One region of the Streptomyces sp. NPDC015242 genome, then DNA from elsewhere that is predicted to be linked to it. Evidence: riboswitches for the same ligand, from Rfam matches in the RefSeq annotation. Region 1 holds a riboswitch; each other region holds the start of a gene.
What was found. A riboswitch is a leader RNA that binds a small molecule or an ion and turns the genes downstream of it on or off. The one in region 1 is predicted to bind cobalamin.
Positions count from the first base shown of each region.

Region 2: it holds a riboswitch for cobalamin, as region 1 does, so the genes downstream of both, ACF07N_RS07755 (ribonucleoside-diphosphate reductase subunit alpha) here and ACF07N_RS29685 (cobalamin biosynthesis protein) in region 1, are expected to answer to the same signal.
Region 3: it holds a riboswitch for cobalamin, as region 1 does, so the genes downstream of both, ACF07N_RS00355 (ABC transporter substrate-binding protein) here and ACF07N_RS29685 (cobalamin biosynthesis protein) in region 1, are expected to answer to the same signal.
Region 4: it holds a riboswitch for cobalamin, as region 1 does, so the genes downstream of both, ACF07N_RS33250 (prenyltransferase/squalene oxidase repeat-containing protein) here and ACF07N_RS29685 (cobalamin biosynthesis protein) in region 1, are expected to answer to the same signal.

Region 1 covers NZ_JBIBUF010000009.1:357,353-364,435, forward strand. Annotated here, with positions in the region: gene cobN (cobaltochelatase subunit CobN) at 1-1,911, opposite strand, end outside; gene ACF07N_RS29680 (cobyric acid synthase) at 1,908-3,416, opposite strand; gene ACF07N_RS29685 (cobalamin biosynthesis protein) at 3,419-4,354, opposite strand; cobalamin riboswitch at 4,454-4,613, opposite strand; gene ACF07N_RS29690 (hypothetical protein) at 4,729-4,950, opposite strand; gene ACF07N_RS29695 (anion permease) at 4,984-6,213, opposite strand; gene ACF07N_RS29700 (class II aldolase/adducin family protein) at 6,511-7,083, shown strand, end outside.
Region 2 covers NZ_JBIBUF010000002.1:510,221-517,303, forward strand. Annotated here, with positions in the region: gene ACF07N_RS07740 (GntR family transcriptional regulator) at 1-700, shown strand, start outside; gene ACF07N_RS07745 (DUF3311 domain-containing protein) at 847-1,113, shown strand; gene mctP (monocarboxylate uptake permease MctP) at 1,110-2,738, shown strand; cobalamin riboswitch at 2,912-3,070, shown strand; gene ACF07N_RS07755 (ribonucleoside-diphosphate reductase subunit alpha) at 3,192-5,555, shown strand; gene ACF07N_RS07760 (ribonucleotide-diphosphate reductase subunit beta) at 5,555-6,565, shown strand; gene ACF07N_RS07765 (hypothetical protein) at 6,478-6,720, opposite strand; gene ACF07N_RS07770 (GlxA family transcriptional regulator) at 6,814-7,083, shown strand, end outside.
Region 3 covers NZ_JBIBUF010000001.1:66,805-73,887, forward strand. Annotated here, with positions in the region: gene ACF07N_RS00335 (cation diffusion facilitator family transporter) at 1-1,117, opposite strand, end outside; gene ACF07N_RS00340 (ArsR/SmtB family transcription factor) at 1,181-1,540, shown strand; gene ACF07N_RS00345 (4-hydroxybenzoate 3-monooxygenase) at 1,542-2,765, opposite strand; gene ACF07N_RS00350 (CoA-binding protein) at 2,862-3,272, opposite strand; cobalamin riboswitch at 3,358-3,549, shown strand; gene ACF07N_RS00355 (ABC transporter substrate-binding protein) at 3,620-4,636, shown strand; gene ACF07N_RS00360 (FecCD family ABC transporter permease) at 4,687-5,706, shown strand; gene ACF07N_RS00365 (ABC transporter ATP-binding protein) at 5,985-6,749, shown strand; gene ACF07N_RS00370 (hypothetical protein) at 6,874-7,083, shown strand, end outside.
Region 4 covers NZ_JBIBUF010000012.1:40,278-47,360, forward strand. Annotated here, with positions in the region: gene ACF07N_RS33245 (SCO2322 family protein) at 1-587, opposite strand, end outside; gene ACF07N_RS33250 (prenyltransferase/squalene oxidase repeat-containing protein) at 584-1,807, opposite strand; cobalamin riboswitch at 1,920-2,078, opposite strand; gene ACF07N_RS33255 (SAM-dependent methyltransferase) at 2,186-3,001, shown strand; gene ACF07N_RS33260 (DUF5753 domain-containing protein) at 3,047-3,952, opposite strand; gene ACF07N_RS33265 (TetR family transcriptional regulator) at 4,098-4,769, opposite strand; gene ACF07N_RS33270 (glycosyltransferase family 4 protein) at 4,981-6,546, shown strand; gene ACF07N_RS33275 (class I SAM-dependent methyltransferase) at 6,540-7,083, shown strand, end outside.

The sequences.
Region 1 (7,083 bases):
GAACTCGTCGAACGCCTCGTCGTCCGGCTGTTCGTCGACGTGCAGGTCGTGGTGGAGCTCGGCCGCCTTCACCAGCGTCCAGATCTGCGCCCGCACGGCCGGGGCCTTGGCCGGGTCCAGGTCGGAGACGAGCGCGTACTCGTCGAGGAGCTGCTCCAGCTTGGCCAGGTCGCCGTAGGTGTCGGCGCGGGCCATCGGCGGCACCAGGTGGTCGACGACGGTGGCGTGGCCGCGGCGCTTGGCCTGGGTGCCCTCGCCGGGGTCGTTGACGATGAACGGGTAGACCAGCGGCAGGTCACCGAGGACGGCGTCCGGGGCGCACCCGCCGCTGAGCCCGAGGCCCTTGCCGGGCAGCCACTCCATGGTGCCGTGCTTGCCCATGTGGACGATGGCGTCGGCGCCGAAGCCCCCCTCGGATGTCGCAGCCTCCAGCCAGCGGTAGGCCGCCATGTAGTGGTGCGAGGGCGGCATGTCGGGGTCGTGGTAGATCGCGATCGGGTTCTCGCCGAAGCCGCGCGGCGGCTGGATCATCACCACGACGTTCCCGAACTGCAGGGACGCCAGCACGATGTCGTCCCCGTCGACGTACAACGAGCCCGGCGGCTCGCCCCACGCCTCGGTCATGGCGTCCCTCAGCTCCGGGTCGAGCTTCTCGAACCAGGCCCGGTAGTCCGCCAGGGGCACCCGCGCGGGCGCCGAGGCGAGCTGCTCCTCCGTCAGCCACTCCACGTCGTGCCCGCCGGCCTCGATCAGCCGGTGGATCAGCTCGTCGCCGTTGTCCGGGTAGCCCTCGACGGCGTACCCGGCCTGCCGCAGCGCGTCCAGCACCCGCACGGCCGAGGCGGGCGTGTCCAGCCCGACCGCGTTGCCGACCCGCGAGTGCTTGGTCGGGTACGCGGTGAAGACCAGCGCGAGCTTCTTCTCCGCGTTCTCCTTGTGCTTCAGGCGGGCGTGCCGTACGGCGATGCCGGCGACCCGCGCGGCCCGCTCCGGGTCGGCCACGTACACGGGCACGTCGTCCGGGCCCTGCTCCTTGAAGGAGAACGGCACGGTGATCAGCCGCCCGTCGAACTCCGGGATCGCCACCTGCATCGCGGCGTCCATGGGGGACAGGGCGGCGTCCGACTCCTCCCAGGCCTGCCGCGAGGAGGTCAGGCACAGCCCCTGCAGCACCGGCACGTTCATCCCGGCCAGCGCCCCGATGTCCCAGGCCTCCTCGTCCCCGCCCGCCGAGGCCTGCGAGGCGTGCGTGCCGCCGGCGGCCAGGACGGTGGCGACCAGGGCGTCGGCGCGGCCCAGGATCTCGTACAGCCCCTCGTCCGCGCCGCGCAGCGAACCGCAGTACACCGGCAGGGCGTTGGCGCCGTGGGCCTCGATCGCGTCGCACAGGGTGTCCACGAAGGCGGTGTTGCCGCTCAGTTCGTGGGCCCGGTAGAAGAGCACGCCGACGGTGGGGCGGCCCTCGTGGTGCGCCCGCTCGCCGTGGACGCCGTACTCTGGCATCTTCCGCGGCGCGGCGAAGCCCTCACCGGTGAGCAGCACGGTGTCGGACAGGAACCGGGCCAGCTCGGTGAGGTTCTCCGGCCCGCCCTCCACGAGGTACTTCAGCGCCTCGGCGACGACACCGGCCGGCACCGACGACTCGGCCATCAGCTCCGCGTCCGGCACGGCCTCGCCGCCCAGCAGCACGGTCGGGATCCCGGACGCCTTCAGCGCGGCGAGCCCGTCCTCCCAGGCCCGCTTGCCGCCGAGCAGCCGGACGACGGCGACGGACGCCCCGTCCAGCAGGGCCGGGAGCTCCTCCCGGACGTCCACGCGGGTCGGGTTGCCGATCCGGTATTCGGCACCGGAGGCGGCCCGGGCCGCCAGCAGGTCCGTGTCGGCGGTCGACAACAACAACACAGTGCTCATGCGGGTGCTCCCGGTGGGATGAAGGGCAGTCCTTGCGGCGCGCCGGACTCGATGAGCCGCCACAGCGCGTCGGTGTCCGCGTGCTGTTCGATCAGGTCGCCGAGCCGGTCGAGCTGCTCCTCGCGCAGCGCGGCGAACGAGATGTCCGGAGCCGGCACGAAACGGCGGCCCGCGGCGGCCGCCACCTCGCGCAGGAACGCCCGCCGGAAGCCGTCCGACTCCAGCGAGCCGTGCCAGTGCGTGCCCCAGGTCTGGCCGACCCGGCAGCCGTCCAGGAAGGCCTCGCCGCCGGTGACGTCGGCGACCCCGTGGTGGATCTCGTAGCCCTCGACCCGCTCGCCGAGGGCCTCGCCCTCCGGCCGGGTGAGGGTCTTCTCGCGGGCGAACCGCACCCGCACGGGCAGGATCCCGAGCCCGTCGACGTGACCCCGGCGGCTCTCCACGTCGTCCTCGATGTGCTCGCCGAGGAGCTGGAAGCCGCCGCAGACGCCGAGCACGGGCCGCTGCTCGGCGGCCCTGCGCACCAGGGCGTCGGCGAGCCCCCGCTCCCGCAGCCAGTCCAGCGCCCGGACCGTGCCGCGGGTGCCGGGCACGACGACGAGGTCGGCGTCGGCCAGCTCCTCGGGCCGGTCCACGAACCGCACCACGACGCCCGGTTCGGCGGCCAGGGCGTCCACGTCGGTGAAGTTGGACATCAGCGGCACCGCGCACACGGCGACGCGCAGCACGTCCTCGCCGAGCGGCGGCGCGACGACGGATTCCCGCACGGCTCCCCGCAGGGAGACGCGCAGCCCGTCCTCCTCGTCGATCCCCAGCCCGTGCCGGAACGGCAGCACGCCGTACGTCTTCCGCCCCGTCAGCCCGTGCAGCATGTCCAGGCCCGGCTCCAGCAGGGAGACGTCCCCGCGGAACTTGTTGACCAGGAACCCGGCGACGCAGTCCTGGTCCTCGCGGGACAGCAGCGCCACCGTGCCGAAGAACGAGGCGAAGACACCGCCCCGGTCGATGTCGCCGACGACGAGCACGGGAAGCCCGGCGTTGCGGGCGATGCCCATGTTGACGATGTCGGTCCGCCGCAGGTTGATCTCGGCGGGAGAACCGGCCCCCTCACAGATCACCGCGTCATACGTGCCCCGCAACTGCTCCAGGCAGTCCAGCACCGTGCCGAGCAGCTTCTGCTGCCGCCCGCCGTGATAGCCGCGCGCACTCAGCTCACCGACCGGCTTGCCCAGCAGCACGACCTGACTGCTCTGCTCGCCCCCGGGCTTGAGCAGCACGGGGTTCATCAGCGCGGTCGGCTCCACCCGGCAGGCCTGCGCCTGCATCGCCTGCGCCCGCCCGATCTCGGCGCCCTCCCGCGTCACGAACGAGTTCAGGGACATGTTCTGCGCCTTGAACGGCGCGACCTTGACGCCCTGCCGTACCAGCCACCGGCAGATCCCGGCCGTCACGACGCTCTTGCCCGCGTCGGAGGTGGTCCCGGCGACGAGAAGCCCACCGCTCATGCTCACTTCCCCCTCTTCAGCAACCGCGCGCCGGCGCACACCCCGAGCGCCAGCCAGGTGACGCGCCGCGAGAGCCGCACGGCCCGTTCGACATCGCGCCGGGCGACGGCCCGCCCGCCGGTGTTCAGCACGGGCCGGTGCTCCACCCGCCCGCCGTACGACAGCGTCCCGCCCAGCCGCACCCCGAGCGCCCCCGCGAACGAGGCCTCCACGGGTCCGGCGTTGGGACTGGGATGCTGCGCCGCGTCGGCCCGCCAGGCGCGCACGGCCCCGCGCGGATCCGGCCCGGCCAGCACCGCGAGCACGGCGGTCAGCCGCGCGCCCGGCCATCCCGCGAGGTCGTCGAGACGCGCCGAGGCCCATCCGTAGCGCCGGTACCGGGCCGACCTGTGCCCGACCATGGCGTCCAGGGTGTTGACGGCCCGGAACCCGAGCAGCCCCGGCACCCCGCCGACGGCCCCCCACACCAGCGCCCCGACCACCGCGTCGGAGGTGTTCTCGGCGACGGACTCGACCACGGCCCGGGCGATCCCGTCGGCGTCCAGGGCCTGCGGATCCCGTCCGCACAGATGAGGCAGCCGCGCCCGGGCCGCCTCGACGTCCCCCGCCTCCAGGGCCCGCCCGATGGTCTCCGCCTCGCGGGCGAGCGACGTACCCCCGACGACGGCCCAGGTGGCGGCGGCGGTGAGCGCGACGGAGGCGACGGCGCAGGGACGTACGGCACGCTCGGCGACGGCCCCGAGGGCGACGGCTCCTCCCACGCACACCGCGGTGTGCAGCGCGCCCCACCCGCGGTGGTCCCGCCACAGCACCCGTTCCACGGCACCCGCGGCCCGCCCGAACGCGGCGACCGGATGTCCCCGGCGGGGGTCGCCGAGCAGCAGGTCACCGATCAGGCCGGCGGCGGCACCGTACGCGAAGACGCGACCGGCACCCATGGGCTCAGCCGCCCAACAGGACAGGCAGGGGTGGGGTGCTGAACCTCGATCGGCAGCCGCGCATGGCGATATGTGTCCTCACTCAGGGTGTCCGCGCCCTGGTTCGACGTGACCGGCGGTGAGAGTTCCTGGCTCCCGGGGGATGGCTACCCCGGTGACAGTGGCGGGACCGCGCCGGACTCACACCGGCTTCCTCTCCTGCCGCCGTACTGGCCCCGGAAGTCCACCACGGGCGCGAACCGCCGTCAACTTGCCCTTGACCTGCGCGGGGAGAGTGTGGAGAACCCCACACCGCCCCCACCCGCACACGACGACCGGGCGGCACGGGACCCGGGTCCCGTGCCGCCCGGCGGACACGCTGTGCGATCGGGGCGTCAGGCCACGATCAGGTAGATGCCGTAGCCGACGGCCGCCGCGCACGCGGCGAAGCACGCGTACGCGCCCGTCACCGCGAGGCCGGCGGAGCCGCCCTGCGCCACCGCCCGCTCGCGGCGCGACAGGCCGGTGATGCCGAGGGTGAACAGGCCCACGAGGGCCACGGTGACCACGAGGCTGACGCCGAAGACGGAGCCGAGGGCCGCCCAGTCGATCTTCATCTCTGCTGCTTCCTTGTGAACCGGTGGGCGGGGTCAGACCGAGGTGGCGGTCGTGGAGGGCGTCCGCTCTGCGGTCGCCTGGGCCGGGATCGGCGGCACGTCGCCCGCGGGAGGCGGCGTCACCGCGGCCATCGCCGTGGTCACCACGCCGGCCGGCTCGTCGTCGGTGTCGTTGACGTTGGTGTGGTCGACGACCTCGCGCCGGGAGATCTTCCAGATGGCCGCCGACGAGGCGACGAGGAAGACGGCCACCGCGGCGGTGCCCCAGGCGCCGAAGCCGGTGACGTACTCGGCGAGCGCGCCCACCAGGGCGGCGGCCGGCAGGGTCAGGCCCCACGCGACGAACATCCGCGTCGCGGTGGACCAGCGGACGACGCCGCCCTTGCGGCCGAGGCCCGCGCCCATCACCGCGCCGGACACGGAGTGGGTCGTGGAGAGGGAGAAGCCGAGGTGCGAGGAGGCCAGGATGACCGTGGCCGCGCTGGTCTGGGCGGCGAAGCCCTGCTGCGGCTGGAGGTCGGTCAGGCCCTTGCCCATGGTGCGGATGATGCGCCAGCCGCCCAGGTAGGTGCCGAGGGCGATCGCGACGCCCGCGGACAGGATGACCCACATGGGCGGGTCCGAGTCGGGCGCGACGGCGCCGCCGGCGACCAGGGCCAGGGTGATGACGCCCATCGTCTTCTGCGCGTCGTTGGTGCCGTGCGCCAGGGAGACCAGGCCCGCCGAGGCGATCTGGCCGGCCCGGTAGCCCTTCGCGGACGCCTTGCCGTCGGCCTTGCGGCCCAGGGAGAACGTCAGCCGCGTGGCCAGCATCGCCGCGATGCCCGCCACCAGCGGGGCGGCGACCGCCGGGATCAGGACCTTGGTCACCAGCACGTCGCCGTGCACCGCGCCGACGCCCGCCGAGGCGATCGTGGCGCCCACGAGGCCGCCCATGAGGGCGTGCGAGGAGCTGGACGGCAGTCCGACCAGCCACGTCAGCAGGTTCCACAGGATCGCGCCGACCAGGGCGGCGAAGATGACTTCGGGACGGATGCCGGCCTCGTCGACGAGGCCCTTGGAGATCGTGTTGGCGACTTCGACGGACAGGAAGGCGCCGACCAGGTTCAGGACCGCGGACATCGCGACCGCGGCCTTCGGCCGCATGGCGCCCGTGGAAATGGTCGTGGCCATCGCGTTCGCGGTGTCGTGGAAACCGTTCGTGAAATCGAACGCGAGTGCGGTTACCACCACAATCGCGAGGATCAGCGAGAAGCTTTCCATTTACCCAGGCAATCGTTCGAGGTCATTGGCTGGACGAACGTAAGTAACCCGAGTGAACGGAAGATGAACTGGGAGGGGCGCAGGGGTGTCCACAACAAGGGTTCGGCGTTCGCCCTGCTGTCAGGCTCCCCACACCCCCGCGGTCCAGGCTCTCCCCGCGTCCCTCTTCAGCCGATCGAGTGACCCGCGGTCGTGTACGACCTGCCCCCCCCGCGGGTGCCGTCACGGGTGGCCGGTTTCCGGCCCGAAGTGCCCCCGCGGGGTGGTGCGCCGGCCCCGCCCTGGCAGGATCGCGCCATGGCCGAGCAGCGAGACGACGAGCGGGACACGGGCGGAACCCCGGACGGCGGGCCGGGCGCGGGGGAGCCGCGGCGCAGGAGGGCCCGCCCCGAGGAGGCCCGCGCCTGGGAGGACCTCGTCGCGACGGCCCGCCGCACGGTCGCCGAGGGACTCGTCGTCGGCACGTCGGGCAACGTCTCGGTGCGCGTCGGGGACACCGTCCTGGTCACCCCGTCCGGCGTCCCCTACGACCGCCTCACGCCCGCCGACGTGACCGGCGTCGGCCTCGACGGCCGGCAGGTCCTCGGCACCCTCGTCCCCACCAGCGAGCTGCCCATGCACCTCGCCGTCCACCGCACGACCGACGCCCGTGCCGTCGTGCACACCCACGCCGTCCACGCCACGGCCGTGTCCACGCTCGTGACCGAGCTGCCGCTGATCCACTACATGGCCGCGGCCCTCGGCGGACCCGTCCGGGTCGCGCCCTACGCCACCTACGGCACCGAGGAACTGGCCCGGAACATGCTGCGCGCCCTCGACGGCCGCTCCGGCTGCCTCCTGCAGAACCACGGCACCGTCACCCATGGCGCC
Region 2 (7,083 bases), on a different contig from region 1:
CAAGTACTACCGCCTGAAGAAGCACCTGCTCGACATGACGGAGACCCAGGCGCCGGGCACGCCCGTCCCGCCCGAGCGCACCCTCGCGGCGGAGTTCGACACCTCCCGCACGACCGTGCGCCAGGCACTGCAGGAGCTGGTCGTCGAGGGCCGGCTGGAACGCATCCAGGGCAAGGGCACCTTCGTCGCCAAGCCGAAGGTCTCGCAGGCCCTGCAACTGACCTCCTACACCGAGGACATGCGCGCCCAGGGCCTGGAGCCGACCTCACAGCTGCTGGACATCGGCTACATCACCGCCGACGACCGGCTCGCCGGGCTGCTCGACATCACACCGGGCGGACGCGTGCTGCGCATCGAGCGCCTGCGCATGGCCAACGGCGAGCCCATGGCCATCGAGACCACGCACCTGAGCGCGAAGCGCTTCCCCGCGCTGCGCCGGTCCCTGGTGAAGTACACGTCCCTCTACACCGCGCTCGCCGAGGTCTACGACGTCCATCTCGCCGAGGCCGAGGAGACGATCGAGACGTCGCTGGCCACCCCGCGCGAGGCGGGCCTGCTCGGCACCGACGTCGGCCTGCCCATGCTGATGCTGTCCCGGCACTCGCTGGACCGGGACGGCCAGCCGGTGGAGTGGGTGCGGTCGGTCTACCGCGGCGACCGGTACAAGTTCGTGGCCCGCCTGAAGCGCCCCCAGGAGTGACCGGCCGGCGACGCGACCGGCCCACGGCGGGACTCCCGTTTCTTTTGGGTACCGCATTGCGGACGAGGGGTTCCGCTTCCGCCGCACCCTGACCTAGATTGCCTGCGCATTGCACAGGTGATCACTTGAGGGGACGGAGCCGCCTGATGTCGCAACCCCCGGAAACCAGCAGAGGGCCGGTGGTGACGCCGATGCGCGTCGTCATCGCCGTCTGTCTCATAGCGCCCTTCATCGCCATGCTGTGGGTCGGCTCGTACGCGAAGACCGACCCGGCCTTCATCGGCATCCCGTTCTTCTACTGGTACCAGATGGCCTGGGTGCTGATCTCCACGGCGCTGACGATGATCGCCTTCAAGCTGTGGCAGCGTGACCAGCGCGCCCGCTCGGCCGCGAAGGGCGGTGCGTCGGAGTGAAGGACGGCGTGAACGGCGTCGCACTCGCCGTCTTCATCTTCTTCTTCCTGGCCGTCACGGTCATGGGCTTCCTCGCCGCGCGCTGGCGCAAGGCCGAGAACGAGCACAGCCTGGACGAATGGGGCCTGGGCGGCCGCTCGTTCGGCACCTGGATCACCTGGTTCCTGCTCGGCGGCGACCTGTACACGGCGTACACCTTCGTGGCCGTGCCGGCGGCGATCTACGCGGCGGGAGCGGCGGGCTTCTTCGCGGTGCCCTACACGATCCTGGTCTACCCGCTGATCTTCACGTTCCTGCCGCGCCTGTGGTCGGTCTCCCACAAGCACGGCTACGTGACGACCTCCGACTTCGTGCGCGGCCGCTTCGGCTCCAAGGGCCTGTCCCTGGCCGTGGCGCTCACCGGCATCCTGGCGACGATGCCCTACATCGCCCTCCAGCTGGTCGGCATCCAGGCCGTGCTGGACGTGATGGGGGTCGGCGGCGGTGAGAACACCAACTGGTTCATCAAGGACCTGCCGCTGCTGATCGCCTTCGGTGTGCTGGCGGCCTACACGTACTCGTCGGGTCTGCGGGCGCCCGCGCTCATCGCGTTCGTGAAGGACACGCTGATCTACATCGTCATCGCGGTGGCGATCATCTACATCCCGATCAAGCTGGGCGGGTTCGACGACATCTTCGCCAAGGCGGGCGACGCGTTCAGCCAGACCAACCCGGCGACGGGCGCGCCGCGCGGTGCGCTGACACCGCCCGAGGCGGGCCAGTGGACCTACGCCACGCTGGCGCTGGGCTCCGCGCTGGCGCTGTTCATGTACCCGCACTCCATCACGGCGACGCTGTCCTCCAAGAGCCGTGAGGTGATCCGCCGCAACACCACGATCCTGCCGCTGTACTCGCTGATGCTGGGTCTGCTGGCGCTGCTCGGGTTCATGGCGATCGCGGCCGGCATCAAGGTGCAGAACGGGCAGCTGGCGATCCCGCAGCTGTTCGAGACGATGTTCCCGGACTGGTTCGCCGGTGTGGCGTTCGCGGCGATCGGCATCGGCGCGCTGGTGCCGGCGGCCATCATGTCCATCGCGGCCGCGAACCTGTTCACGCGCAACATCTACAAGGACTTCATCAAGCCGGACGCCACGCCCGCGCAGGAGACCAAGGTCTCCAAGCTGGTGTCCCTGCTGGTGAAGGTGGGCGCCCTGGCCTTCGTGCTGACGATGGACAAGACGGTCGCCATCAACTTCCAGCTGCTCGGCGGTATCTGGATCCTGCAGACCTTCCCGGCCCTGGTCGGCGGCCTGTTCACGCGCTGGTTCCACCGCTGGGCGCTGCTCGCGGGCTGGGCGGTCGGCATGGTCTACGGCACGGTCGCCGCGTACGGGGTCGCCTCGCCGACGCAGAAGCACTTCGGCGGCTCCTCCAAGGAGATCCCCGGCATCGGCGAGATCGGCTACATCGGCCTCACGGCGTTCGTGCTGAACGTGGTGGTGACGGTGGTCCTGACGTTCGTCCTCAAGGCCCTGAAGGCCCCCGACGGCGTCGACGAGACCAAGCCGGAGGACTACACGGCCGACGCGGGCGACCCGGGGGTGCAGGTCGAACTGCCGCCCGCCACCGCCGGTTCCTCGCACTGACCTTTGGGGCGCCCGGCACCGCGCCCCGCACGACGAACGACCCGCAGCGGGCCGCCGTGAGCACACCTCACGGCGGCCCGCCGTCGTTCGCCCGGTGCCCGTCCCGCGCCTGCCGGAGATCACTCTGCACACCTACCAGCTGACGCTCTGAAACCAGCGCGACACAACATCTGGGGGTGCCGATCGAACCCGGCACAAGATGTATGCTCATGCTCGCTGTCGCCGCAGGGGAATCCGGTGCGAATCCGGAACTGTCCCGCAACGGTGTACCCATGCCCTTTCACGCGGTATGGGCGTCAGTCCGAGGACCTGCCGACAGTGCGCCCGGCCACCCGGCCGGTGTGCCTGACGTCCGGGCCTCGTGGAATGGGCCGGTGGACGCGACGCCGCGTGCGCTCGTGTGCTGCCCCCTGCCCTCGACGAGGCCCCGTGCCGAGCGAGGGAGAGCCCCACGTGACCATCGCGCCAGCCGATCCGGTCTCAGCCGCCGAAGAACCCGCGGAAGAAGCGCACGACGCTCCCGGTGCCGCCCTGTTGCGGACCCTGACCGAACTGACCGCCGACCTCCCCGACGCCGACCCCGGCCGGGTCGCCGCCGCCGCCCTGCGCGGCCGGTCGGCGCGGGCCGACGAGGCGGAGTTGCGCGAGCTGGCCACCGAGGCGGCCGCCGGTCTCATCTCCGAGGACCCCGCCTACTCCCGGCTGGCCGCCCGGCTGCTGACCATCGGCATCCGCGCCGAGGCCGCCTCCCAGGGCGTCTCGTCGTTCACGGAGTCGGTCGCCGTGGGGCACCGCGAGGGGCTCATCGCCGACCGCACCGCCGAGTTCGTCCGGGTGCACGCGGCCCGGCTCGACGCCCTGATCGACACCACCGCCGACGACCGCTTCGGCTACTTCGGCCTGCGCACCCTGCACAGCCGCTACCTGCTGCGCCACCCCCTCACCCGCAAGGTGATCGAGACGCCCCAGCACTTCCTGCTGCGCGTGGCGAGCGGCCTCGCCGAGGACGACACCGCACGGGCCGTGGACGAAGTCGCCGCCCTCTACCGGCTGATGAGCCGCCTCGACTACCTCCCCTCCTCCCCCACCCTGTTCAACTCCGGCACCCGGCACCCCCAGATGTCGTCCTGCTACCTGCTCGACTCCCCCAAGGACGAGCTGGACTCCATCTACGACCGCTACCACCAGGTCGCCCGCCTGTCGAAGCACGCCGGCGGCATCGGCATCGCCTACTCCCGCGTCCGGGCCCGGGGTTCGCTGATCCGCGGCACGAACGGCCACTCCAACGGCATCGTCCCGTTCCTGAAGACCCTCGACGCCTCGGTCGCCGCCGTGAACCAGGGCGGCCGCCGCAAGGGCGCCGCCGCGGTCTACCTGGAGACCTGGCACTCCGACATCGAGGAGTTCCTGGAACTGCGCGACAACACCGGCGAGGACGCCCGCCGCACGCACAACCTCAACCTCGCGCACTGGGTCCCGGACGAGTTCATGCGCCGGGTGAACGCCGACGCGCAGTGGTCGCTGTTCTCCCCCGCGGACGTGCCCGAGCTGGTGGACCTGTGGGGCGAGGAGTTCGACACCGCCTACCGGGCCGCCGAGGCGAAGGGCCTGGCGCGCAAGACGCTGCCCGCGCGCGAGCTGTACGGCCGGATGATGCGCACCCTCGCGCAGACCGGCAACGGCTGGATGACCTTCAAGGACGCCGCCAACCGCACCGCCAACCAGACCGCCGAGCCGGGCCACGTCGTCCACTCCTCCAACCTCTGCACCGAGATCCTGGAGGTGACCAGCGACGGCGAGACGGCGGTCTGCAACCTCGGCTCGGTCAACCTCGGCGCGTTCGTGACCGGCGGGGACATCGACTGGGAGCGCCTGGACGAGACCGTCCGCACGGCCGTGACGTTCCTCGACCGGGTCGTCGACATCAACTTCTACCCGACCGAGCAGGCGGGCCGCTCCAACGCCCGCTGGCGCCCGGTCGGCCTCGGCGCGATGGGTCTGCAGGACGTCTTCTTCCAGCTGCGCCTGCCCTTCGACTCGCCCGAGGCGAAGGCCCTGTCCACCCGCCTCGCCGAGCGCGTCATGCTCGCCGCCTACGAGGCCTCCGCCGACCTCGCCGAGCGCAACGGCCCGCTGCCCGCCTGGGAGAAGACGCGTACGGCCCGGGGCGTGCTGCACCCCGACCACTACGACGTGGAGCTGACCTGGCCCGAACGCTGGGCGGCCCTGCGCGAGCGGATCGCCACGACCGGCCTGCGCAACTCGCTGCTGCTCGCCATCGCGCCCACCGCCACCATCGCCTCCATCGCGGGCGTGTACGAGTGCATCGAGCCGCAGGTGTCCAACCTGTTCAAGCGCGAGACGCTGTCCGGCGAGTTCCTCCAGGTCAACTCCTACCTGGTGGACGAGCTCAAGCGGCTCGGCGTGTGGGACGCCCGCACCCGCGAGGCACTGCGCGAGGCCAACGGCTCGGTGCAGGGCTTCGGCTGGATCCCCGAGGACGTGCGCGCCCTCTACCGCACCGCCTGGGAGATCCCGCAGCGCGGCCTGATCGACATGGCGGCGGCCAGGACCCCGTTCCTGGACCAGTCGCAGTCCCTGAACCTGTTCCTGGAGACGCCGACCATCGGCAAGCTCTCCTCGATGTACGCCTACGCCTGGAAGTCCGGGCTGAAGACCACGTACTACCTGCGCTCGCGCCCGGCGACCCGCATCGCCCGCGCCGCCCGGGCCACCGTCCCCGTGCAGGCCACCCCCGACCCCGAAGCGGTCGCCTGCTCCCTGGAAAACCCCGAGTCCTGCGAGGCCTGCCAGTAATGCCCAGCACCCAGAATCTCCTCGACCCCGGCTTCGAGCTGACCCTGCGCCCCATGCGCTACCCGGACTTCTACGAGCGCTACAGGGACGCCATCAAGAACACCTGGACCGTGGAGGAGGTCGACCTCCACTCGGACGTCGCCGACCTCGCCAAGCTCTCCCCCGCGGAGCAGCACCTCATCGGCCGGCTGGTGGCGTTCTTCGCGACGGGCGACTCGATCGTCGCGAACAACCTGGTGCTGACGCTGTACAAGCACATCAACTCCCCCGAGGCGCGGCTGTACCTGAGCCGTCAGTTGTTCGAGGAGGCCGTGCACGTCCAGTTCTATCTGACGCTGCTCGACACCTACCTGCCCGACCCGGAGGACCGGGCGGCGGCCTTCGCGGCGGTGGAGAACATCCCGTCCATCCGCGAGAAGGCGGAGTTCTGCTTCCGGTGGATGGACTCGGTCGAGAAGCTGGACCGGCTGGAGTCACAGGCGGACCGGCGCCGCTTCCTGCTCAATCTGATCTGCTTCGCCGCGTGCATCGAGGGCCTGTTCTTCTACGGCGCCTTCGCCTACGTGTACTGGTTCCGCAGCCGGGGGCTGCTGCACGGTCTCGCCACCGGCACCAACTGGGTGTTCCGCGACGAGACCATGCACATGTCGTTCGCGTTCGACGTCGTCGACACCGTCCGCAAGGAGGAGCCGGAGCTCTTCGACGACCGGCTCCGGCAGGAGGTGACGGACATGCTCCGCGAGGCCGTCGAGGCCGAGCTGCAGTTCGCGCGCGACCTGTGCGGTGACGGCCTCCCGGGCATGAACACCGAGTCGATGCGGCAGTACCTGGAGTGCGTCGCCGACCAGCGGCTGACCCGCCTGGGCTTCGCTCCGGTGTACGGCTCGGAGAACCCCTTCTCCTTCATGGAGCTCCAGGGGGTTCAGGAGCTGACCAACTTCTTCGAGCGGCGGCCCTCCGCGTACCAGGTGGCGGTGGAGGGCACCGTCGACCTGGACGAGGACTTCTGAGCCGGCACGTCCTCACGGGCCTCCTGGGCCTCCCGGATCTGCCGGTCGATGCGCCTGTCGTGCATCAGGCCGAGCACGGACGGGAGGACCAGGAGGACCAGCGTCCCGAGTACGAAGATCATGGCGATGAGTGTCTGCGTCTGGTTCGTGTCCATGGACACCACTGTCGCTCCGGATGCTCCTTACCGTCAGTGGCAGTACTGCCGCAGACCCTCGAATTACTGCCACCGGCGGGGCACACTGGGGAGATGCTGCAGAACGTGGCCGTCGCCCTGCTCGACGGTGTGACCCCTTTCGAACTCGGCGTGGTGTGCGAGGTCTTCGGCACCGACCGCAGTGACGACGGCCTGCCGGTCTACGACTTCGCCGTGGCCTCGGCCGAGGGCCCCGCCCTGCGTATGGCCTCGGGCCTGTCGCTCCAGGTCGAGCACGGCCTGGAGCGGCTGGAGACGGCCGACCTCATCGCCGTCCCGGCCGGGGACGGCTACTCCACCCGCACCTTCCCGCCTCAGCTGCTG
Region 3 (7,083 bases), on a different contig from region 1:
ACGCGGCCGTGTGGTGCGCCAGCGGCAGATGGGGGTCCGTCTCGCCGGGTGCCGGTGCCGGGTCCGCGTGCACCAGGGCCGCGGTGAGGCGGGGCACCGCGTGCAGCAGGGCGTGCTCGGCGTCGACGGTGATCCGGTGGGCCTCGCGCACCGTCACCTGGCCGTCCACCACCACCGCGACCTCGGCGCGCAGCCGGTGGCCGATCCAGCGCAGCCGCAGCTCACCCACACCGCGCACGCCCGGCACCCCGGCCAGCGCCCGCTCGGCCCGGTCGACCAGAGCCGGGTCGACGGCGTCCAGTACCCGCCGGAACACCTCGCGGGCCGCGTCCCGCAGGACCAGGGCGATCGCCGCGGTGATGGCCAGGCCGACGAGCGGATCGGCCAGGTGCCAGCCCAGCGCCGACCCGCCGGCGCCCAGCAGCACGGCCAGGGACGTGAAGCCGTCCGTGCGGGCGTGCAATCCGTCGGCGACCAGCGCCGCCGAGCCGATCGCGCGGCCGACGCGGATGCGGTACCGGGCCACCCACTCGTTGCCCGCGAACCCCACGAGTGCGGCCGCGGCGACCGCCGGGACGTGCGCCACCGGGCGCGGATCGAGGAGGCGGTCGATCGCCGCCCATCCGGCGAAGACCGCCGACGCGGCGATCGTCAGGACGATGACCAGGCCCGCCAGGTCCTCGGCCCGGCCGTAGCCGTAGGTGAAGCGGCGCGTGGCCGCCCGCCGGCCCAGCACGAAGGCGATCCCGAGCGGCACGGCGGTCAGCGCGTCCGCGGTGTTGTGCACCGTGTCCCCGAGCAGTGCCACCGAACCGGAGGCGGCCACCACGAACGCCTGCGCCAGCGCGGTCGCGCCGAGCACCGCCAGCGAGACCCACAGCGCTCGCATGCCGCGCGCCGAGGACTCCAGGGCGGAGTCGACCTTGCCGGCGGTCTCGTGGGAGTGCGGGGTGAGCAGGTGACCCAGGCGGTGGCGCAGGCCGGGCCGGTGGCCGTGGCCCGGGCCGTGGTCGTGGCCGTGGCCGTGGCCGTGACCAGGGTCGTCGTCATGACTGTGGCCACGGTGACGGCCGTGGTCATGGTCGCGGGGGTGGGAGTGCTCGTGCCGGTCGCTCACGGGGTTCCCTTCCGGGTGCGGGGCGGGTGGACGCGCGCGCGTCCCTGGCGCCATTATGTGCGTATGAGCGCACGCATGCACCTGTCACCTGCGCACGATGCGCACCCGCGCAGCCCCGGCGAGGAGCAGTTCGCGCTCGCCGCCGAACTCCTCGCGCTCCTCGGGGACCGGACGCGCCTCGCCCTGCTGCATGCTTTGACCGGGGGAGAGGCCGACGTCACGACCCTCACCGAGGCGTGCGGGGCGGCCCGGCCCGCCGTCAGCCAGCACCTGGCGCGCCTGCGTCTCGCGGGCCTGGTGAACACGCGGAAGGAGGGCCGCCGGGTCGTCTATTCACTCCACGACGGTCATCTGCGCCGGCTCGTGGACGAGGCACTGAACGTGGCCGACCACCGGATCGGCGACCGGCCTCCGCACGACTGAGTCAGTAGCGCGCGGCCGTCCCGAGGTACTGCTCGGCGAAGGCCGCCGCCGCGACGGGTGAGGTGAACAGGCGGCGCAGCCGGGCCAGCGTGGTGCCCGCGCGGAACGGATCGCCCGCCGCCGTGCCGTGGTACACCTCGGACAGCCACTGCGAGAACTCCTGGTAGTCCCACACGCGCCGCAGGCACGCCTCGGCGTAGCCGGCCAGGCCGCCGTCCTCGCCCCGGGTCAGGTGGTCCACCAGGGCGTCACCGAGCAGGAAGGCGTCGTGCAGGGCGAGATTCATGCCCTTGGCGGCGATGGGGGCGACCAGATGGGCCGCGTCGCCCGCGAGGAACAGCCGGCCGTGCACCATCGGCTCGACCACGTAGTCGTGCATGTCCAGCACGCGCTTCTCGATCAGCCGGCCCTCCGTCAGCGGGGGCGCCCCGGACGCCCCGAGCCGCTCCCGCAGCTCCGCCCAGACCCGGTCGTGCGGCCAGTTGCCGGGGTCGTCGCCCGGCGGGCACTGGAGGTAGTAGCGGGTCACCTCGGGGCTGCGCGGCATCTGCCCGGCGAACCCGCGGGCGTGACAGCCGAACAGCACGCAGTCCGCGGACGGCGGGGCCTCGGCGAGCAGCGCCAGCCAGCCGATGCCGTAGTCGTGCCGGGCGATGCGCACCCGCTCCGGGGGCAGTGACGCCCGGCTCACCCCGCGCGCCCCGTCGCACCCGGCGACGAAGTCCGCCCGGACCACCCGCCGTTCACCCGTGTCGGGACAGACGTACGAGACCGACGGCCGGTCGGAGCCGAGGTCGTGGAGCCGGACGTCGCTCACGCCGAAGCGGATCCGCCCGCCGCGCACGTCGGCGTACTCCCGGACCAGGTCCGTCACCAGCAGCGGCTGCGGATAGACGAAGTGGTGGCTGCCCGTCAGCTCGCCGTAGGAGAAGCGGTAGCGCTCCCCGCCGAAGCGGAACTCGCACGCGCTGTGCAGCTCCGCCCGGTCGAGCAGGTTGCGGGCCAGACCGCGCTTCTCCAGGGCGCGCACGGCCCACTCCTCGATGACCCCGGCCCGGGGCCGCTGCTCGATGAACTCCCGGGTCTCCGTCTCCAGTACCAGGCAGTCCACCGAGGCGGCCCGCAGGATGTTGCCCACCGTCAGTCCGGCGGGGCCGGCGCCCACCACGACGACCGGAAAGCGTTCGGATGCGCCGGAGTTCGCGGGCAGGGGGAGGTCGGCCATGCCGCTCATTATGGAGGCGGCGTCAGGGGGCGGGCACCCCCGCCGCGGCCGGAAGGGCGCACCGCCTCAGGGCCCGGCGGCGAGCAGCCGCGCCGGTCACCGCCCGAGCCGCGGGATCTCGATCGCCGGGCAGCGGTCCATCACCATCTCGAGACCCGCGGCCCGGGTCCGCTCGTACGCCGCCTCGTCGAGGACCCCCAGCTGGAACCAGACGCCCTTCGCGCCCTTGGCGACCGCCTCGTCCGCGACGGCGCCCGCCAGCTCGCTGTTGACGAAGACGTCCACGACGTCCACGTCGAAGGGAATGTCCGCCAGGCTCGCGTAACCCTGCTCGCCGTGCACCGTCTCGGCCTTCGGGTGCACCGGCACCACCCGCTTGCCGAAGCGCTGGAGCACGGCCGCGACCCCGTACGCCGCGCGCTGCCGGTTCGACGACAGGCCCACCACGGCCCAGGTGTCGCCGAGCCCGGTGAGAATCCTGCGGACCGCTGCCTCGTCGCCGTACACCGGCGGCCTCCTCGAGAACGTCGTGGACAAAGGGTGCTGTCCCGGCAACCACGCGGCACGCGCGGTGATTCCCCGGAACCCGCCGTGATAGCTTGCCGAGGCCAGTCGAACCCATGTACGTGGGTCAGGGAATCCGGTGGAAATCCGGAACTGACGCGCAGCGGTGAGGGGGACGGGCGGGGCCTCGGCCACTGGACTTCCGCTACGGACGTCCGGGAAGGCGCTCCGATCCGGGTGAACCCGAGTCCGAAGACCTGCTGGCGGCCCCCGCGGCCGGTGCGCGGCGGGGGAGCACCGTACGACCGGGCTCCGCGATCGGGCCCTCGACGACTGAGGACTGGTTCCCCGTGCCCCTCGCCCCATCCGCCCGTGCCGCCGTGCTGCTCGCGGCCGGCTCCCTGCTCCTCACCGGCTGCGGCGACCCGCAGCCCGCCCCGGCGAAGGCCGCCGTCACCCTCGACAACTGCGGCCACGCGGTGCGCGTCGAGACCCCGCCCGAGCGCGCCGTCTCCCTCAACCAGGGCACCACCGAGATCCTGCTCTCCCTCGGCCTCGCCGACCGCCTCGCGGGCACGGCCACCTGGACCGACCCGGTGATGAAGGGCCTGGCGAAGGCGAACGCGACGGTGCCGCGCATCGCCGACGACAACCCCTCCTTCGAACGGGTCCTGGACGCGGACCCGGACTTCGTGGCCGCCTCCTTCGTCTCCACCCTCGGCCGGGGCGGCGTCGCCACCCGCGAGCAGTTCGAGAAGCTCGGCGTCCCCACCTACGTCTCCCCGTCCGACTGCGCAGGGAAGGACAACTCCGGCGGTGGCGACGGTGCCCGCGACAAGGCCCTCGGCATGGACGCCGTCTACGGCGAGGTGCGCGACCTGGCGGCCGTCTTCGGGGTGCGGGAACGCGGCGACGCCCTCGTGGACTCGCTGCGCCGGCGCATGCGGAAGGCCACCGCGGGCATCGACGCCTCCGACGTCACCCTCCTGTACTGGTTCGCCAACTCCGAGTCGCCCTACATGGCGGGCTGTTGCGGGGCGCCCGGCATCATCACCCGCTCCCTCGGCGCGCGGAACGTCTTCGACGACACGCACCAGGAATGGCCGCAGATCAACTGGGAGACCGTCGCCGACCGCGACCCCGACGTCCTCGTCATCGGGGACCTCACCCGCAGGTCGCAGACCGCCGAGTCGGCCGCGAAGAAGATCGCCTTCCTCGAGTCCAACCCGGCCACGAAGAACATGGACGCGGTCCGGCACAAGCGGTACGTGCTGCTCAGCGGGCAGGCCATGAACCCGACCATCCGCACGGTCGAGGGCGTCGAACGGGTCGCCGCGGGCCTGCGCCGGTTCGGGCTGGTGAAGTGACCGCCCGGGACCCGCTGCCGGAGACCGGGGGCCGCCCGGCGGCCGTCTCCCTGCCCCGCCGCGGTACCGGGCTCGCGCTCGGCGCGGCCGGAGCGGTCGCACTCGTCGCCTCCCTCGCCGTGGCCATCACCATCGGCCCCGCCGACATACGCGTCGGGGACGTGTGGTCCGTGGTGGCCGCCCACCTCGGCCTGGGCAGCTCGGAGCTGACGCCGATCCGGGACGGCATCGTCTGGCAGCTGCGGCTGCCGCGCACCCTGCTCGCGGCCGTGTGCGGGGCCGGACTCGCCGTGTGCGGGGCGGTGATGCAGTCGCTGCTGCGCAACCCGCTGGCCGACCCGTTCGTGCTCGGGGTCTCCTCGGGCGCCTCCACCGGCGCGGTCGCCGTGGTCGTGCTGGGCGCGGGCGGCGGAGCGGTCTCCGTCTCCGCGGGCGCCTTCCTCGGGGCCCTGGTCTCCTTCGCGCTGGTGCTGCTGCTCAGCCACACCCTGGGCGGCACCACCGACCGGGTGGTCCTCGCCGGGGTCGCCGCCATGCAGCTGTTCTCCGCGCTCACCTCCTTCATCGTGATGACCTCCGCCGACGCGGAGACGACCCGGGGCGTGCTGTTCTGGCTCCTCGGCTCCCTCGGCGGCGTGGGCTGGACCGACGTGTGGCTGTGCCTGGCCGCGCTGGCCGTGGCCCTGGTGGTGTGCCTCGCCCACGCCCGCACCCTCGACGCCTTCGCCTTCGGGCAGGAGGCGGCGGCCGCGCTGGGCGTGTCCGTGGCCCGCACCCGTCTGGTGCTGCTGTGCGTCACGGCCCTGCTCACCGCGGCGCTGGTCAGCTCGGCCGGGGCGATCGGCTTCGTCGGCCTGGTCCTGCCGCACGCGGCCCGCGCGCTGTCCGGGCCCGGGCACGCCCGGCTGCTGCCCGTCACGGCACTGGCCGGCGCGGTCTTCCTGGTGTGGGTCGACACGCTGGCCCGGACGGTGCTGGAGCCGCGGGAGGTGCCGGTGGGTGTGGTGACCTCGCTCATCGGGGTGCCGGCGTTCGTGGCCGTGCTGTACCGGACGAGGCGGACGCGGTGAGCGGGGAGCGGACAGCGGCGGACGCCGGGGGCCGGCCGCCCGGGCGAACCGGCCGGGGTGCCGGGGGGTCGGGGGCGGAGGGGGCCGGCGGCGATGGCGGCGGGCTGAGGGCCGGCCGGGATGCGGGCGGCGATGGCGGTGGGTTGCGGACCGGCCGGGATGCGGGCGGGTCGCGGACCGAGCGGGATGCCCGTGGGTCGCGGGCCGGCCGGGGGACCGGTGGGTCGCGGGCCGACCGGGGTGTCGGCGGAACGGCGGCCGTCCGGGGGACCGGTGGGTTGCGGGCCGAGCGGGTCGGGCGGCTTGCCGGCGGGCGGCTCGTCCTCGACGGTGTCGTCCTCGCGCCGGAACCCGGTTCCACCCTCGGCGTCCTCGGCCCCAACGGCTCGGGCAAGTCCACGCTTCTGCGGTTGCTGGCCGGACTGCTCACGCCGACCGCCGGGGTCGTCACCCTCGACGGCACGCCGCTGGACGACCTGCCCCGGCGCACGGTCGCCCGCCGCCTCGCCGTCGTGGCCCAGCAGTCGGACACCCAGACCGAGCTGACCGTCCAGGACGTCGTACGGCTCGGCCGCATCCCGCACCGGCGGCCCTGGACGCCCGCCTCGGCGGAGGACGAGCGAGCCGTGCGGGACGCCCTGGAACGCACCGGCCTCGCCGACCGCGCGGGCCGGCTCTGGCACACCCTGTCGGGCGGTGAACGCCAGCGCGTGCAGATCGCCCGCGCGCTCGCCCAGGAACCCCGCGAGCTCCTCCTGGACGAGCCCACCAACCACCTCGACATCCACCACCAGCTCGACCTGCTCGCCCTGGTCAACCGGCTGCCGGTCACCACCGTCGTCGCCCTGCACGACCTCAACCTCGCGGCGATGTACTGCGACCGGGTCGTCGTGCTGTGCGCGGGGCGGGTCGTCGCGGGCGGCACACCGGCGGACGTCCTCACGGAGGAGCTCATCGCCGAGGTGTACGGGGTGCGGGCCCGCGTCCAGGCGGACGGGCCCGACGGGGTGCCCCACGTGCGGTACCTGGGCACGCTGCACTGAGCGGCGTCCCGCTCGTGCGGCGTCCTGCCGGCGCGGCGTCCCGTCCATGCGGCGCGGCGCGGCGCCACCAAGGCACCGCCGCCCCCAGGCACCGCCGCCCGGCCGTGACCCGAAAGCAGCGCGCATGACTGCGCGTCCCGGCCCGTCCGCCTACGCTCGCCTCGTGCTGCGCATCATCGACGCCCGTACCGGAGAGCCGGCCGACGCCGCCCCGGCCCGCCGGGGACTGACGAGGGTCGAGGCCCACGTGCCCGGCTCGGACACCACGGACCTGAGGGTGCTGCTCGTCGCCGACCTCCTCGTCCGGGCCCTGGAGATCGGCGGCACGCCGGTG
Region 4 (7,083 bases), on a different contig from region 1:
GTCACCACGCCGACGCCCGCCACGAGACCCAGGGACGGTCCGTCGTCCCGCTGTTCCCTCCGCTCCGCCGCCGGCTTCCGCTGCTTCCCCGACACCGGCTCGCCGCAGCCCCTGTCCGGGTAGCCGGAGATCGCGCACAGCAGGGCGTTGGTGTCGTAGCGCAGGGGCTTGGCCACCGCGGCGAGGGCCTCGGCGGTCGTGGCGTCGGGCGGGACCTGCGCGCAGGCCGTCCTCGCGGCGGGCGGCGTCTCGCCCTCGGGGGCGTCCGCGGGCGTGCCGAAGTCGAGGAGCAGGGCGACGCGCTTGGTGCCCTCCCGGGCGGGCGTCCTCGCGCAGATCGCCGCGAAGTCGGCCCGGCCGCGGGGCCGGGCGGCGTCCTCGGAGTCCTCGCTCACCGCGAAGCGGAGGCCCTGGACGTCCCCGTCGGAGGGCCGGGCCGTGGACGGGCCCTGGGTGGCGTAGACCCAGCGGCCGCCGTCGCGCTCCCAGAACGACCAGTACCGGTAACCGGCGGCCCGGGCCGCCTGGCCCGCGCCCGCGACCAGCAGGAGCGCGGCCAGGAGCAGGAGAACGGCCCGGCGGATCACGGCTGCTGCTTCCGGCGGCCGGTGAACAGGAACCCGATGCCGATGCCCGCGACGAGGCAGACGCCGACGTACCACCACACGCCGAACATCGAGTCCGAGTCGTCCTTGTCGTCCTTGACGGCCTTGCCGCCGGCGTCCGCGGCGGCCTGCGGGGCCGGGCCGGTCCCGTTGAGCTGCTTCACCAGGTCCGCGCCGCCGAAGTCGCGCGGGTCCGCGCCCGTCGCGTGGGCGGCGAGGATCAGCTGGGCGTAGGCGGCCGGACCGCTCCGGGCCGCCCAGTCCGCGGAGTTCTTCTCCAGCCAGCGCACGGACCTCTCCGCCTGCTCGGTGTCGCCGCGCGCGGCCAGCGCGACGACCGCGTCGGCGGTGTTGCCGTGGTCGGGCTGCGGCTCGGCACCGGCCAGGGCCGACATCAGGTGGTCGTCGTCCTCGCCGAGGGCGGACGTGAGGTACGCGGCCCCGTTCGCCGCCGCCTGCTCCGGGGTGCGCGGCTCGGCGCAGGCCGCGCCGGACGTCCCGCCGGGCTTCTGACCGGGCTTCACGACCATGCCCCGGCCCAGGGCGCCGAGGACACCGGCCGCGGTGGCGTCCGCGTTGGCGGCCAGTTCGCCCTTCTTGTCCGGCTGGAACGCGAACGCCCCGGCGCCGTCCCCGTCGCAGGGGAGGGCGAACTTCAGCAGCGCGTCGTAGGGCGACTTGCCGCTCTTCTCCACCCGGTCCGGCCGCTCGCCCACGGCGGCGAGCGCGCCGATGACGACCGACGTGGAGTTGGTGTCGCTGGCGCCGCCGGGCGCGTAACCCCAGCCGCCGTCCTTGTTCTGGACGGACTTCAGCCAGGTGACCGCCTTGCCGGTGACGTCGTCGTGCCCGCCGAGCGCGGCCAGGGCCTGCACGGCGGCGGACGTGGCGTTGGTGTCGAGCGGGGTCCTGGCGCCGCAGGCGGTGGCGGGGTCGGGGCGGTAGGAGGCGAACCCGCCGTCCGCGCACTGCTGGCGCACCAGCCACTCCACGGACTTCGTGGCCGGCCGCACACCGGCCGTGTCCTGCGCGAGCAGCGCGAGCGACTGGCGCCAGACGCCGTCGTACGTCGGGTCCGCGTCGCCGTACAGGGCGGAGGGGAGTGCCTGGGACGGCGAGGGGGACGGGTCGGCGGCGGCCGGGGCGGCGGCGCCGATCACGGCGGCGGCGGCCAGGATCGCGGCGCTGCGGCGGACGTTCATGATCGGCGGGTGCCTCTCCCTGTGCGGGAGCCGGGCAGCGCGGGACACCCCGGCGGCTCGGCTCCGTATACCTCGACGGTGCCGTGCCCGGCGGACTGCCGGGCACGTGAGCCGGTCACGGACCGTACGCGGCGATCCGGCTCACCGCCGCTGTGGTGGCGGTTCACGGTTGCGGGTCAGCGCCGGAATTGCACCGGCTTTCCCCCGTACGGTGTGATGACGACCCGCTCACTGTACCCGCCCGTAGGGAACCGCCCGGGGGCGGCATGTGCGGCGGGGCCGCCACTGGGCGAACTCCTCTGCACGGCGCAGGAGTTGGCCCGCTCGGAGGCATGTACCGGATAACGTGGGGCTTCCCGACCACACCCAGGAGCGTCCATGAGCGAGCAGGTGGAGAACGCCGAGCAGGAGCCGTTCGACAAGATCGACACCTCGGTGCCGCACTCGGCCCGGATCTGGAACTACTGGCTCGGCGGCAAGGACAACTACGAGGTGGACCGTGTCGCCGGTGACGCCTTCCGGGAGATCTTCCCCGGGATCGAGACCGGGGCCCGCGCCGCCCGCTACTTCCTCGCGCGCGCCGTCCGCCACCTCGCCGCCGAGGAGGGCGTCCGGCAGTTCCTCGATGTCGGCACCGGCCTGCCCAACGTGGACAACACCCACCAGATCGCCCAGCGCGTGGCCCCGGAGAGCCGGATCGTCTACGTCGACAACGACCCGCTGGTCCTCGCCCACGCCCGCGCGCTGCTCACCAGCACCCCGGAAGGCGTCACCAACTACGTCGACGCCGACCTGCGCCGGCCGGACACGATCATCCGGGAAGCCGGCAGGACCCTGGACTTCGACCGGCCCGTCGCGCTGATGCTGATGGGCATCCTCGGCCACATCGAGGACCACGACGAGGCCCGTTCGATCGTGCGGCAGCTGGTGGACGCCCTGCCCTCCGGCAGCTACCTCGTGAGCTACGACTCCACCGACACCAGCGAGGACTACGTCCGGGCCATCAACCAGTACAACGAGGGCGGTTCGATCCCCTACATCCTGCGCAGCCCGGAGCAGATCGCCCGCTACTTCGACGGGCTGGACCTGCTCGAACCGGGCGTCACGTCCTGCTCCCGCTGGCGCCCCGACGCGGCCGCCCTCGACCTGCCCGCCGAGGTGCACCAGTACGGCGGAGTCGCCCGCAAGTCCTGAGCCGTCGCACCGCCGGTGCGGCCGCCGGGGCTTCCGCCCAAGTCGTCAGGTCTCCTGCAGGACGCGGTGCAGGATGGTCGGGGTCTCGTCCGGCGACTCGGCCTCGACCACCAGCCGGTTCATCGCGTCCCAGTGGCGCTCGATCTCCGCGGGCTTGTCCGGGTACAGGGCGGTGGTCAGCTTCTCCAGGTAGACGATGTCCGGCAGCTGCCCGCCGGGCAGGCGCAGGATGGTCACCGGGCCGCCCTCCGCCGCGTGCCCGCCCGAGGAGAACGGCAGGATCTGCAGGGTGACCTGCGGCAGCCGGCAGACCTCGATGAGGTGCCTGAGCTGGGCGCGCATCACCCGGATTCCGCCCACCGGGCGGCGCAGCGCCGCCTCGTCGAGCACGGCCCACAACCGGGTGGGCTGCTGCCGGTACAGGATCCGCCGGCGGGTCATCCGCAGCGCGACCCGGCGCTCGATCTCCGCCGGACCGGCCTGGGGGTGGGCGACCCGGAGGGAGGCGCGCGCGTAGTCGGGGGTCTGCAGCAGGCCGGGCACGCGCTGGACCTGGTAGCAGCGCACCAGGCTCGCCGCCTGCTCGGCCCCGAGGTACGTCTGCATCCACGGGGGCACGACATCGCTGTAGTAGCGCCACCAGGCGGGGGTGTTGGCCTGCTCGGCGAGGGCCAGCAGGGTGGCGCGCTCGGCCTCGTCGGTGACGCCGTAGTGCGTGAGCAGGTCGGCGACGTCGCGCAGCTTGAATCCGTGACGCCCGGTCTCCATCCGGCTGATCTTGGACGAGGAGGAGCGGATGACCCGCCCCGCGTCGGCGCGGCCGATGCCCCGCTCCTCGCGCAGTCGCCGCAGCCGGGCGCCGAGCACCAGCCGCGGCACCATGGGCCCGGCCGACCGGGCGTCCAGGGCTCCCCTGCCGATCGTGACGGATGCGGCTTCTTCGGTGCCCATGGGCATCTCTCCCGGTGCGAGCGTTGCGTCCGACCATCCTAGGGGGCGCAGCCCACCATCAAGTGCCCTCTTCCGGCGGACAGTTCACAGGATCCGACCCACATCGCCACCTACCTGCGGGAGGCCTCGGAGGGGGCGGGACGGGTCACTCGTGGGCGTCCGGGCCGGTCAGGTCGATCAGACGGCACACCGTCTCGATGTCGATCTTGACCTGGGCGATGGAGGCGCGGCCCGACAGCCAGGTGATCAGGGCCGAGTGCCAGGTGTGCTCGATGACCCGGACCGCCGACAACTGCTCGGGGGTCGGGTGCTCCTGGCCCATGGCGTCCAGGATGATCGCCGTGGTCTGCCGGGAGACCTGGTCGACCTCCGGGCTCACGCTGCGGTCGGCGAAGGTGAGCGCGCGGACCATGGCGTCGGCCAGCTGCGGCTCGCGCTGCAGGGCGCGGAAGGCGCGCATCAGCGTCTCGGCGACCCGCCCGGCCGCCGTTTCACCCTGCGGCGGTTTCTTCCGGAGCGTGCCGTGCATGTGCTCCAGCTGGTCCTGCATCGTGGCGACCAGCAGGTGGATCTTGGAGGGGAAGTAGCGGTACAGCGTGCCCAGCGCCACCTGCGAGGACTCCGCGACCTCGCGCATCTGCACGGCGTCGAAACCGCCCCGGCCGGCCAGCTGCGCGCTCGCGTGCAGGATGCGGCGGCGACGGGCCTCCTGCCGCTCCGTCAGCGGCGGGGAGGCGGGGAGCGCGGCTCCGGCTTCCACCTTGGCCGGCTTGGCCACCTTGTTCACCTCGGCGTTCACCTGGGCTTCCGCGGGCATGGTCCGGTCCCGTTCCGTGACCGTCCGTGAGGGCGAGTGATCAGACAGCATGGCACGGCGCCGGCCGTGGCGTGAATCACCTGATCCACTGGTCACAGCGCCCTTACCTGCCGGTAGATTCGGAGCCTCCGGACGATCAAGTCTGAAACTTGTTCTAGATTAGCGTCCCGGCGTAATCTCGCGGGACAGTGCAGGAAGAAGGGGGCCCGGAGTGACCGCTGAGGCCAGGGAGGCCGGGGCCCCGGGGGACCCCGCTGCCGACGGCTTGCGACCGCTCGACATCGCGCTCCTCACCTATAAAGGGAACCCGTTCTGCGGCGGCCAGGGCGTCTACGTCCGGCACCTCTCCCGCGAACTGGCCCGCCTCGGCCACCGCGTCGAGGTCATCGGCGCCCAGCCCTACCCCGTCCTCGACGAGGGCTACGACGGCCTGAGCCTCACCGAGCTGCCCAGCCTCGACCTGTACCGCCAGCCGGACCCCTTCCGCACGCCCGGGCGCGACGAGTACCGCGACTGGATCGACGCGCTGGAAGTGGCGACCATGTGGACCGGCGGCTTCCCCGAGCCCCTGACCTTCTCGCTGCGTGCCCGCCGCCATCTGCGCGCCCGGCGCGGCGCGTTCGACGTGATCCACGACAACCAGACCCTCGGCTACGGCCTGCTGGGCGACGTCGGCGCGCCGCTGGTGACGACCATCCACCACCCCATCACCGTGGACCGGCAGTTGGAGCTGGACGCCGCGGAGAGCCGGCAGCGGCGCTGGTCGGTGCGGCGCTGGTACGCGTTCACGCGCATGCAGAAGCGCGTGGCGCGGCGGCTGCCGTCCGTGCTCACCGTCTCCGGCACGTCCCGCCAGGAGATCATCGACCACCTCGGCGTCCGGCAGGACCGCATCCACGTCGTCCACATCGGCGCCGACACCGACCTGTTCTCACCGGACCCCTCGGTCCCGGTGGTGCCGGGCCGCATCGTGACGACGTCCAGCGCGGACGTGCCGCTGAAGGGCCTGGTGTACCTGGTCGAGGCGCTGGCGAAGGTGCGCGCCGAGCACCCCGGGGCGCATCTCGTCGTGGTCGGCAAGCGCCCTGCGGAGGGGCCGGTCGCCCAGGCGATGGAACGCTACGGGCTGGAAGGCGCCGTGGAGTTCGTCAAGGGCATCTCCGACGCGGAGCTGGTCGACCTGGTGCGGTCGGCGCAGGTGGCGTGCGTGCCGTCGCTCTACGAGGGCTTCTCGCTGCCGGCCGCGGAGGCCATGGCGACGGGGACGCCCCTGCTCGCCACGACCGGGGGCGCGATCCCCGAGGTCGCCGGACGGGACGGCGAGACGTGCCTGGCGGTGCCGCCCGGCGACTCCGAGGCCCTGGCCGCGGGGCTCGGCCGCCTGCTGGGCGACCCGGACCTGCGCGCCCGGCTCGGCGCGGCCGGGCGCGAGCGGGTGCTGCGGCACTTCACCTGGGCCCGGGCCGCGGAGGGAACGGTGGCCCGTTACCGCGAGGCGATCGACCGGGCCGGGGGCGGTCCGGCCACGGCGGTCGGCGTTACGTCCTCCGGTTCCGGTGGCCGTTCCGCGACGACGGCAGGCGCGGTCTCTCCGGCCTCCGCCGCGCCGGCCGGGGCCGATTCCCTGGGTCCCGTGGGGCCGGCGGGCGCCGGCGCCCCGCTGTCCGCGTCCCCGGCAGGTGCCGTCTCCCCGGCTCCCGCCGCCGCGACGGGGTCCGTCCCCCCGGCCCCCGCAGATGTAACAGGCGTCAACTCCGAAAGCAGGGCCACGTGCTGACCGTCGACTTCTCCCGGTTCCCGCTCGCCCCGGGCGACCGTGTCCTGGACCTCGGCTGCGGTGCCGGACGTCACGCGTTCGAGTGCTACCGGCGCGGCGCGCAGGTCGTGGCGCTGGACCAGAACGCCGACGAGATCCGCGAGGTCGCGAAGTGGTTCGCGGCGATGAAGGAGGCCGGCGAGGCGCCCGAGGGCGCCTCGGCCACGGCCATGGAGGGCGACGCCCTCGCGCTGCCCTTCCCCGACGAGTCCTTCGACGTCGTCATCATCTCCGAGGTGATGGAGCACATCCCGGACGACAAGGGCGTCCTCGCCGAGATGGTGCGGGTGCTGAAGCCCGGCGGCCGCATCGCCGTCACCGTGCCGCGCTACGGCCCCGAGAAGGTCTGCTGGGCCCTGTCCGACGCCTACCACGAGGTCGAGGGCGGCCACATCCGCATCTACAAGGCCGACGAGCTGCTCGGCAAGATCCGCGAGGCCGGCCTGGAACCGTACGGCACCCACCACGCCCACGCGCTGCACTCGCCCTACTGGTGGC